One region of the Kribbella sp. NPDC104218 genome, then DNA from elsewhere that is predicted to be linked to it. Evidence: riboswitches for the same ligand, from Rfam matches in the RefSeq annotation. Region 1 holds a riboswitch; the other holds the start of a gene.

Region 1 (4,584 bases):
CGAAGCCGGCGGCGGCGCGCTTGGCGGCGTCCGTCCAGCCGGTCGCCGACGAGAAGTAGTGGTCGAGCAGCAGCGCGTCGGTGATCGTGTGCAGGGTGGCGAAGCCGACCTCGGGGAAGACGCAGGCGGCGATGACGCCGTCCAGCAGGCCCGGGTAGTTCTCGGCGATCTGAAACACCTGGTACGACCCGCCGGAACAGCCCCAGCCGATCGTCTGCCGCGGGACGCCGATGGTCTCGACGATGTGCTCGCGCGTCATCGCCATCGTTTCCGCGGCCAGTACGCCGTTGCAGTTCGTCCCGAACACGTTCAGGCTCGAGGACGCGACGGCGTACCCACGGCCGAGCATGATGTCGTCGCCGACGCCGCCGGTGTTGCTGCCCTGCCGGTACCAGCCGCCGGGACAGCCACCGCCGAACGTGTAGATGAGCCGTCCGTTCCACCCGGTGGGCGCGCGCTCCGGCGTCGGAGCTCCGGCCTCCGGGTCGTGCAGGACGGCGAACTCATAGATGGACCGGTTGATCACCCCGGTCTCGACCCGGACGATGTACGGCACGCGCCGCCCGTCGGACGTCGTCGTACTGGCCAGATCCGCCGGCCGGGAGGACGGCAGCACCTTCAGCGACCGGTCCGTCTTCGAGCGGTACAGGTAGTCGATCCGCGTCCGCACCGAGCAGTTATTCCCGGTCGGCGGACCGAGCTGCACCTTGGCGAGGGTGCGGAACTTCGCTGTCCCGCAGATGTACGGCATCTCGTGCTTCCCGGACAGCATCGGGCCGGACCGCGGATAGTTGGTGACCGCGAGCCGGGCCTCGGCCGCGGCCAGCAGGTTACGGCCGAGCCGCAGGCCGCTGACGAGCCCGACCAGCCGCTCCCCCGTCCCGCTGAACGCGTCGGACACGTCGCGATCGTTCAGCCGGACCTCGAGATTGGCCAGGTTCTGCCCGGTGATGCCGATCAGCACGTCGCCGTCGCTGACCAGCTCCGCGCGCGGCGACGAGAGCACCTCGATCCGGACGCCGTACGCCGCACTCGCGGGCGCCGCGAGCAACGCGGCGCACACCGCGAGCACGAGCGTGACGAGGGCGGCCGGACGCAACATGCCGCGAGTTGACCACAGCAACCGGTCCATCGGAAGGCTTGTTACCAGATCGAGCGAACTGCTTGATCTGTCAGGCGCCAGTGGTCCCGTCCAGCTGCTCGCGGACCAGGTCGGCGTGGCCGCAGTGCCGCGCGTACTCCCCGATCAGATGGATGTAGATCATCCGCAGCGTCGACTCCGTCCCACCGAACACGAACCGCTCGTCGAGCGACCGTCCGGACGCCGCCTCGTCGGACAGCCGCCACTCGGCGATCAGCCCTTCGTACGCCGCCTGCGCGTCGGCCGGGTCGATCAGCTCGAAGTCCGCGTCCTTGCCGAGCTCGGGCGCGTACAGCGGCTCGGCGGGATCGCCTGAGGCGAAGTGGATCCGGAACCAGATCCGCTCGACCTTGGTGAGATGCCGGATCAGGCCGAGCAGCGACAGATTGGACGGCGGTGACGGGCGGGCGGCGAGCTGCTCGGCCGTCAGACCGGCGCACTTGACCAGCAGCGTCGCGCGGTAGAAGGACAGGTAGCCCTGCAGCAGCTCGCGTTCCGGTGCGGTCAGCGAGCCGTCCGGGCGGGTGACATCCGGGGCTTTCCAGGTCATGTTTCCTCGCTTCGTCTCACGATGTAGTTACATATCTCATTGGGCGAGATTAGGGCTGGCGTCCCCGTGGCCGGTTCGTTACCGTTCTCGGCAGGTCATGAGTGTCAGCGTCAAGCCCCGGCTCGCTGACCGGCAACCCTCCTCCGCGGTGGGGTGCCCCGGGTGAAGACCAGGCCGTGCGGATACCCCGTTCGGCAAGTGCGGACTTCCCGGGAGCGAAGCCATGTCGATCCTCTCCATCCTCGAGCCGGCCAGCACGACCAGCCCGCGTCCGGCGGTCGCCCGGCTCAGCACCGGCAGCATCCCCGCCACCGTCGGCTCGGACCTGCTGGTCCCGCTGGCCGACGGCCGCGTCACGGACTACGCGAACTTCGACCACGGCGCCAGCGCGCCCTGTCTGGAGTCGGTGCGCGCCAGCGTCGAGGCGGCGCTGCCGTCGTACGCGTCGGTGCACCGCGGCAACGGCTACGCCTCCCGGATCACCACCCAGTGGTACGAGCGGGCCCGGGCCGAGGTACACGGCTTCGTCGGCGCCCGTGCGGACGACCAGGTCATCTTCACCCGGCAGACCACCGACGCGCTGAACCTGCTGGCGCACGCCGTCCCGGCTGACGCGACTGTGGTCGTCTTCGAGTCCGAGCACCACGCCGCGCTGCTGCCGTGGGACGCCGAGCGCACGGTGCGGCTGCCTGCCCCGGCCTCCGCGACCGAGGCGGTCACCGCAGTCGCCGACGCGCTGCGGACGGCGCCGGAGGGCCCGCGGCTCGTCGTCGTCACCGGCGCCTCCAACGTGACCGGCGAGATCTTCCCGATCGCCGAGCTGGCCGCGGTCGCCAAGGCGCACGGCGCGCGCATCTGTCTGGACGCCGCACAGCTCGCCCCGCACCGACCGGTCGACATCGCCGCGCTGGACGTCGACTGGGTCGCCCTGTCCGGCCACAAGCTCTACGCGCCCTACGGCGCTGGTGCCCTGATCGGTCGCGCCGACTGGCTCAACGCCGCCGACCCGTACCTGTACGGCGGCGGCGCCACCACCTCGGTCAGCGGCGACGGCGTCGTCTGGGCGAGCGGCCCGGCGCGGCACGAGGGCGGCTCCCCCAACGTCATCGGCGCCATCGCCCTCGCTTCGGCGTGCGCCACGATCAGCCGGCACCGCGAGGCCATCGAGCAGCACGAACGCAGCCTGCTGGCCCGGCTGCGCACCGGTCTGGCTCAGATCGCCGGTGTGACGACGTACTCGATCTTCGGCGCGGAGGCCGACCGGGTCGGCACGGTCTGCTTCACCCTCGACGGGCTGAGCTCGACGCTGGTCTCCGCCGCGCTGAGCGCGGAGTACGGCATCGGCGTCCGGGACGGCAAGTTCTGCGCGCACCCGCTCGTCGGCCACCTCCTCGCGGAGGCGCCGGAGCACGGCACCGCAGTCCGCGCCAGCCTCGGCCTCGGCACGACCCGCGAGCATGTGGACCGGCTGGTGAACGCCGTCCGCACGCTGGCCGCTAACGGGCTGCGCGCGGAGTACGAGGACACCGACCACGGCTGTCAGCCGATCGAAGACCCTCGCGACCTCCACGCGCCCCGCATCTGGTGACGCCACCCTCCTACTGCTCAGGAGGTTCAAGGCCTACATGGTGAGCAGCGAACGCCAGTAGGTCCGCCCACTCCGACGCGATCTTCGCAGCCGGCTTACCGAAGCCGTGGCCGGTGTTGACCTCGATACGGGTCAAGACAGGCGCGGCAGCGGCCTGGGCATGCTGCACCGCGGCGATGAACTTGTGACTGTGCAACGGCACCACGCGGTCGTCGTGATCGCCGGTGACGACCAGAGTGGCCGGGTACGCCGTCCCCTCCTGCACGCGATGCAACGGCGAGTACGCGAGCAGGTCGTGGAACTGCTCCGGGTCCTCCGGTGAGCCGTAGTCCGACACCCACGCCGCGCCCACGGTGAACTTGTGGAACCGCAGCATGTCCAGTACGCCGACGCCCGGCAGCGCGACCGCGAACAGGTCGGGCCGCTGGGTCATGACTGCGCCGATCAGCAGACCGCCGTTGCTGCGGCCGTGCACGGCCAGCTGCGCCGGCGTGGTCACACCGGTGTCCTGCAGATGCTCAGCGACCGCGATGAAGTCGTCGAACACGTTCTGCTTGTTCTTCAGCCGCCCGGCGTCGTGCCAGTCGCTGCCGTACTCACCGCCGCCCCGGAGGTTCGTGATGACGAGCACTCCCCCGGCGGCCAGCCACGCCGGCCAGCCCGGCCGGTAGTCCGCCTGGATCGGGATGCGGAAACCGCCGTACCCCCACATGAGCGTCGGACGCGGCGTGGAGAAGTCCAGGTCCGAGCGACTGATCAGGAAGAACGGTACGTCGCGGCCGGGCGCGATCTGCCGCGTCACAGTGACCTGTGGGGACGTGAAGCCGCCGGAGCCGCGCACCAGCTCGGGCAATGCCCGGACGTCGCCACTCGCCGCGGAAACGACGTACGACAGCGTGGGATCGGTTGTCGTGGACAGACCGACGAAGACCTCGTCGTGCTTGGTGCTGCTGTTCAGCCCGACCACAGCGCCGCCAGCCACGTTGACATGCGTCGCACCCGAGCCGTCCAGCGCATAGAGCGTCACGACCGGCGCTGCGTCGATCAGCGTCAAAGTGACCAGACCGGACGCCGTCGGGCGGACAGCCTGCAGCGTCGCCTCCTCCTCCGGGATCAGGTCGGTGAACACGCCGTCGAACCCGGACCGGACGACCCGGCCCCGAGGCGCGTCCCGGTCGGTCTGCAGCACCAGCTGGTCACCGGACATCCGCACGAACCAGATCTCGTCGGCGAACTCGTCGACGACCTTGATCGGCTCGCCGAGCCCGTCGGAACTGAGCGGGTAGACCCAGACCCGAGTGGACG
Region 2 (4,584 bases), on a different contig from region 1:
CATCCGCGCCGATGGTCCATTTCGTCGCCATACCGGCGACGGTAGCGGTGGTTCCGGACGATCAACGACCGGAACCACCGGCAAGAGTCAGCAGCCGCCGGCGACCGCGGGGATGATCGAGACCTGGCCGCCGTCCTTGATCGCGGTCTGCAGGCCCTCGGCGAAGCGGACGTCGTCATCATCGACGTACACGTTCACGAAGCGGCGCAGCTCGCCGGACTCGTCGAGTACGCGGCTCTTGATCCCCGGGTACGACGCGTCGAGCGAGTCGAGCACCTCGGTCAGCGTCGCCCCCTCGGCGGAGACCTCGGAGACGCCCTGCGTGTAGGGGCGCAGGATGGTCGGGACGCGGACACTCACACTCACTGCAGGCCTGCCTTCACGAAGGCGTCGTAGGACGCGGGGATGGTCACCTTCGGGCCGACCCGGTCGGCCACGGCGTCGAGCGTCTTGAGCCCGTCGCCGGAGTTGATGATCACCGTCTCGGCCTCCGGGTCGAGCTGCCCGGTCTCGACCAGCTTCTTCAGCGTCGCGACGGTCACCCCGCCCGCGGTCTCGGTGAAGATGCCCTCGGTGCGGGCGAGCAGCTGGATCCCCTCGACGACCTCGTCGTCGGAGACGTCCTCGATCACGCCGTTGGTGCGGCGGGCGACGTCCAGGACGTACGGCCCGTCGGCCGGGTTGCCGATCGCGAGCGACTTGGCGATGGTGTCCGGCTTCACCGGCTTGACCACGTCGTGGCCGTCCCGGAACGCCTGCGCGACCGGCGAGCAGCCGGTGGCCTGCGCGCCGTACACCTTGTAGTCGGTGGCGTCGACCAGCCCGAGCTTGCCGAGCTCGGTGAAACCCTTGTCGATCTTGGTCAGCTGCGAGCCGGAGGCGACCGGGACGACGATCTGCTGCGGCAGCCGCCAGCCGAGCTGCTCGGCGATCTCGAAGGCGAGCGTCTTGGAGCCCTCGGAGTAGTACGGGCGGACGTTGACGTTGACGAACGCCCAGCCCTCCTCCTCGCCGGCGATCTCGGAGGCCAGCTTGTTCACGTCGTCGTAGTTGCCGTCGACGGCGACCAGCGTCCCGCCGTAGACGGCGGTGGTGATGATCTTCGGGCGCTCGAGGTCCTTCGGGACGAAGACGACCGAGCGGATCCCGGCCCGGGCGGCGGCCGCGGCGACGGCGTTCGCGAGGTTGCCGGTGGAGGGGCAGGCGAAGACCTTCATGCCCAGCTCACGGGTGGCGCTCAGGGCACTGGCCACGACCCGGTCCTTGAAGGAGTGGGTCGGGTTGCCGGAGTCGTCCTTCACCCAGAGCTTCTTCAGGCCGAGGGCCTTGGCGAGGTTCTGCGCGTCGATGAGCCGGGTGTAGCCGGGCTCGGTGTTCGGGAAGCTCGCCACGTCGACCGGGACGGGGAGCAGCGGCTGATAGCGCCAGATGTTCTTGGGGCCGGCCTCGATCTGTTCGCGGGTGATGGCCGGGAACTCGTACCCGACCTCCAGCGGACCGAAGCACTCCATACAGGCGTAGAACGGGCCGAGCGGCGACTTGGCTCCACACGCCCGACAGCTCAGGTGCGTACCGTTGCCGAAGGCACCTGCACGGATGGTGTGGGTGGCGGCCTGGCTCATGAGTGAGGTTCCCCTCTCATCTTCCCCGCGGCACCGGATCTCGATGGCGGGACGGATTTGGCACCGTTCCACCGCGAGTGGCCCCCGGGCGGGGTCTCGACGGGGAGGGTTGCCGGGACTTCAACGGGCCGTTTCCCTCAGTCCCTCTGGATGAGCTGCCCCCGAGATTACCCAATCGGGTCCATATTGTGTCTTGTGATCCCACCATCCGAGACGCGCGATCTCAGCTCCGGCGTTCCAGGAACCGCATCACCGGCGTGGCGGCGACACCGTGCAGGACCACGCTCAGAACGACCGTGAACCCGAGGGTCGCCCACAGCCAGGGCAGGTCCGCGGCGAAGCTCGCACCGACCGCCGCGAGGTAGTAGATCGAGGACACCCCGCGGACGCCGAACGCCGCCGTCGCCCACGCCTCGGTCCGGCTCAGCTCCGTCCCGATCAGGCTCAACCGGCCGATCAGCGGCCGGACGACCACGACGAGCAGGACGCCGATGAGCACACCAGCCCAGTCCAGCGGTGCGAGCAGACCTGCGGTGACGGCGACGCCGAGCAGCAGCAGAATGCCCCAGGTCAGGATGTGCTCGAGCTCACCGATGAAATCGTGCAGCTGGTTATGGAAGTCGTGGCTGCGCTCGGCTGACCGCAGTGCGAGTGCGGCAACGAACACAGCGATGAAGCCGTAGCCGTGCAGCACTTCGGTCAGCCCGTAGACACCAAGCGTCATGGCCAGCGCGAGGACCGGCTCACGCGAGTCAGCCAACCGGAGACTCTTCGCACGCGCCGAGAACGTCATGCGCCCAAGCAGCCGGCCCGCACCGAAGCCGACTGCGACACCGATCACGGTCTTGCCCAGCAGGTCCCAGGCGACCCACTCAACCGGCGAGAAGCTCTTGGTGACCAGGAAAACGGCCAGATAGACGAGCGGTGCGGCCAGTCCGTCGTTCAGCCCGGCCTCGGAGGTCAGTGCGAACCGCACTTCGTCCTCCTCGTCCAGCTCGGCGTCCTCACCGGTAGTCGGCCCGCCCACCTGGACGTCGGACGCCAGCACCGGATCCGTCGGCGCCAGCACCGCTGCGATCAGCAGTGCGGTCGCTGGGGCGACTCCGAGCAGCCAACCGACACCAGTCAGCGCTGCGACACCAGTTGGCATCGCAACGAAGAGGAGCCGCCAGGTCACCCGCCACTGCAGGAGACTGACCGGACGGTCGATTGCCAGCCCGACACCCATCAACGCGACGATGACCGTCAGCTCGGCCAGATGCTTCGTCAGCTCCGGCTCGGCCAGCGGACTGAGGTGCGTGCGGTCGACGACCAGCCCGAGCAGGATGCCGCCGCCCAGGAAGGCGATTGGTGCCGAGACGGCGTACCGGGACAACAGCCGCGGCAGGACGGCACCGAGCAGGAGCGCGAGCCCTGCCACGAGGTAGAGCCCGTCGCCGTCGATCACAGCCGTCTAGTGCCCACCGTCAGCGCAGGCGATGCGTTGCCCCGGGGGTGTGCGTCGGCAAGGACTTCCGTGGGCCGTAGCGGGGATGCCCGATCCCCGCCAGCTCCAGCAGGCGCTGCACGCGGAAGCGGTGACCGCGGTACGGCTCGATCAGCTCGGCACAGCCGTCGTCGTCCAGCTCTTCACCGATCAGCGCGTAGGAGACGTTGCGCGAGACGTGGTAGTCGGCGAACGAGAACGCATCGGCGTCCCCGTGGGCGCGCTGGCGCACCTCGGCCGCCGTCCAGACGCCGACCCCGGGTAGCGACCGCAGCCGCCGCTCGATCTCGGCCGAGTCGGTCAGCTCGAGCGTCCGCTCCAGCGCTCGCGCCCGCGTCGCAGCGGTGACGACCACCCGCGACCGCCGTCCTTCGACGCCTGCCCGCAGCCACTGCCAGGACGGGATCAGCCGCCACTCCTCAGGCGCCGGCGGAACCTTCATCGGCCGCCCTTCGGGACCGCCTGGGCCCGGCGCCGGTTCGCCGTACTCATGCAGCAGCGCCCGCCAACCGCGGAAGGCCTCCTTACCGGTGACCACCTGCTCGATGCCGGCCGCGGCCATCGCCTCGAAGACAGCTCGGGTCCGCGGTACACGCACATGCGGGAAGCGCCGAGCGGCGTCCACCAGCGCTCTGTGCGCCGGTAGCGGCTCGAAACCCTCCCAGCTGTCGGCATCACCCAGCAGCTCCGGAACACCCTCCAGGGCCCACGCAGCACCCGGCCCCCAGGCCTCGGCCTCCACCTCGGCGCCCCGCGGCGTCAGCCGCAGCAGCACCGACCCCTCCGGCGTCCGGGTGGCCCGCCACACCGTCCGCCGTCCAGCATCGAAGACGTACGCCGGGTCGCCTGGCCCTTTGCGCAGCCCACCGATGACCGAGTGCGGATCCACCACCCGCCCCGCCCGCCAGACCCGCACCGTCGAACCCACGCGCCAAGTCTTACCCACTCCACCGACAGAACCGCATACTGAGCCTCATGACCGGGTGGCTGTGGGTGAAGCTGGTGGGGAACTTCGTGAACCTGTCCACCCTGGCCGGCTTCCTGGTGGCCGGGCTCGGCCGGGCGAAGGTCACCCGCGGGCCGCGCGGGCTGTTCTTCGCGAACGGGTACCGGCTGGGCTTTCCGGTGGCCGGTGCGTTCACGATCGGTAACGTCGTCCTGAGCAAGCACGACCGGAGCTACTTCGACAACGAGCTGCTGCTGAAACACGAGGAGCGGCATTCGTGGCAGTACCTGTGCCTGCTGGGCTTGCCGATGCTGCCGCTGTACGTCGTCTGCGTGGTGGCGTCCTGGCTGCTGACGGGTGACCCAGCGTCGCGGAACCCGTTCGAGCGGCTGGCGAGCCTGAAGGACGGCGGGTACGTCGAACGGCCGGTTCAGCCGATCACTCGGACGGTCACACAGGCCGTCAGCGCGCTGCGATCGCGTCCGAAAGGGCCGTGAGCACGGTAACGACACCAGTGGGGTCGTCCACGA

The links. Region 1 has a riboswitch for S-adenosylmethionine ahead of ACZ6ZD_RS16785 (aminotransferase class V-fold PLP-dependent enzyme). Riboswitches for the same ligand answer to the same signal wherever they lie in the genome.
Region 2: linked by a shared signal. The riboswitch ahead of thrC (threonine synthase) and the one ahead of ACZ6ZD_RS16785 (aminotransferase class V-fold PLP-dependent enzyme) in region 1 are both predicted to bind S-adenosylmethionine.

The regions. Positions count from the first base shown of each region.
Region 1 is NZ_JBVJMQ010000002.1:154,733-159,316, forward strand. It holds gene ACZ6ZD_RS16775 (DUF6351 family protein) at 1-1,102, opposite strand, end outside; gene ACZ6ZD_RS16780 (DinB family protein) at 1,173-1,691, opposite strand; SAM riboswitch class IV at 1,785-1,898, shown strand; gene ACZ6ZD_RS16785 (aminotransferase class V-fold PLP-dependent enzyme) at 1,915-3,279, shown strand; gene ACZ6ZD_RS16790 (prolyl oligopeptidase family serine peptidase) at 3,290-4,584, opposite strand, start outside.
Region 2 is NZ_JBVJMQ010000001.1:2,986,601-2,991,184, reverse strand. It holds gene ACZ6ZD_RS14125 (VOC family protein) at 1-31, opposite strand, end outside; gene ACZ6ZD_RS14120 (ubiquitin-like small modifier protein 1) at 88-366, opposite strand; gene thrC (threonine synthase) at 363-1,622, opposite strand; SAM riboswitch class I at 1,636-1,779, opposite strand; gene ACZ6ZD_RS14110 (cation:proton antiporter) at 1,846-3,069, opposite strand; gene ACZ6ZD_RS14105 (DNA-3-methyladenine glycosylase family protein) at 3,089-4,036, opposite strand; gene ACZ6ZD_RS14100 (hypothetical protein) at 4,084-4,551, shown strand; gene otsB (trehalose-phosphatase) at 4,517-4,584, opposite strand, start outside.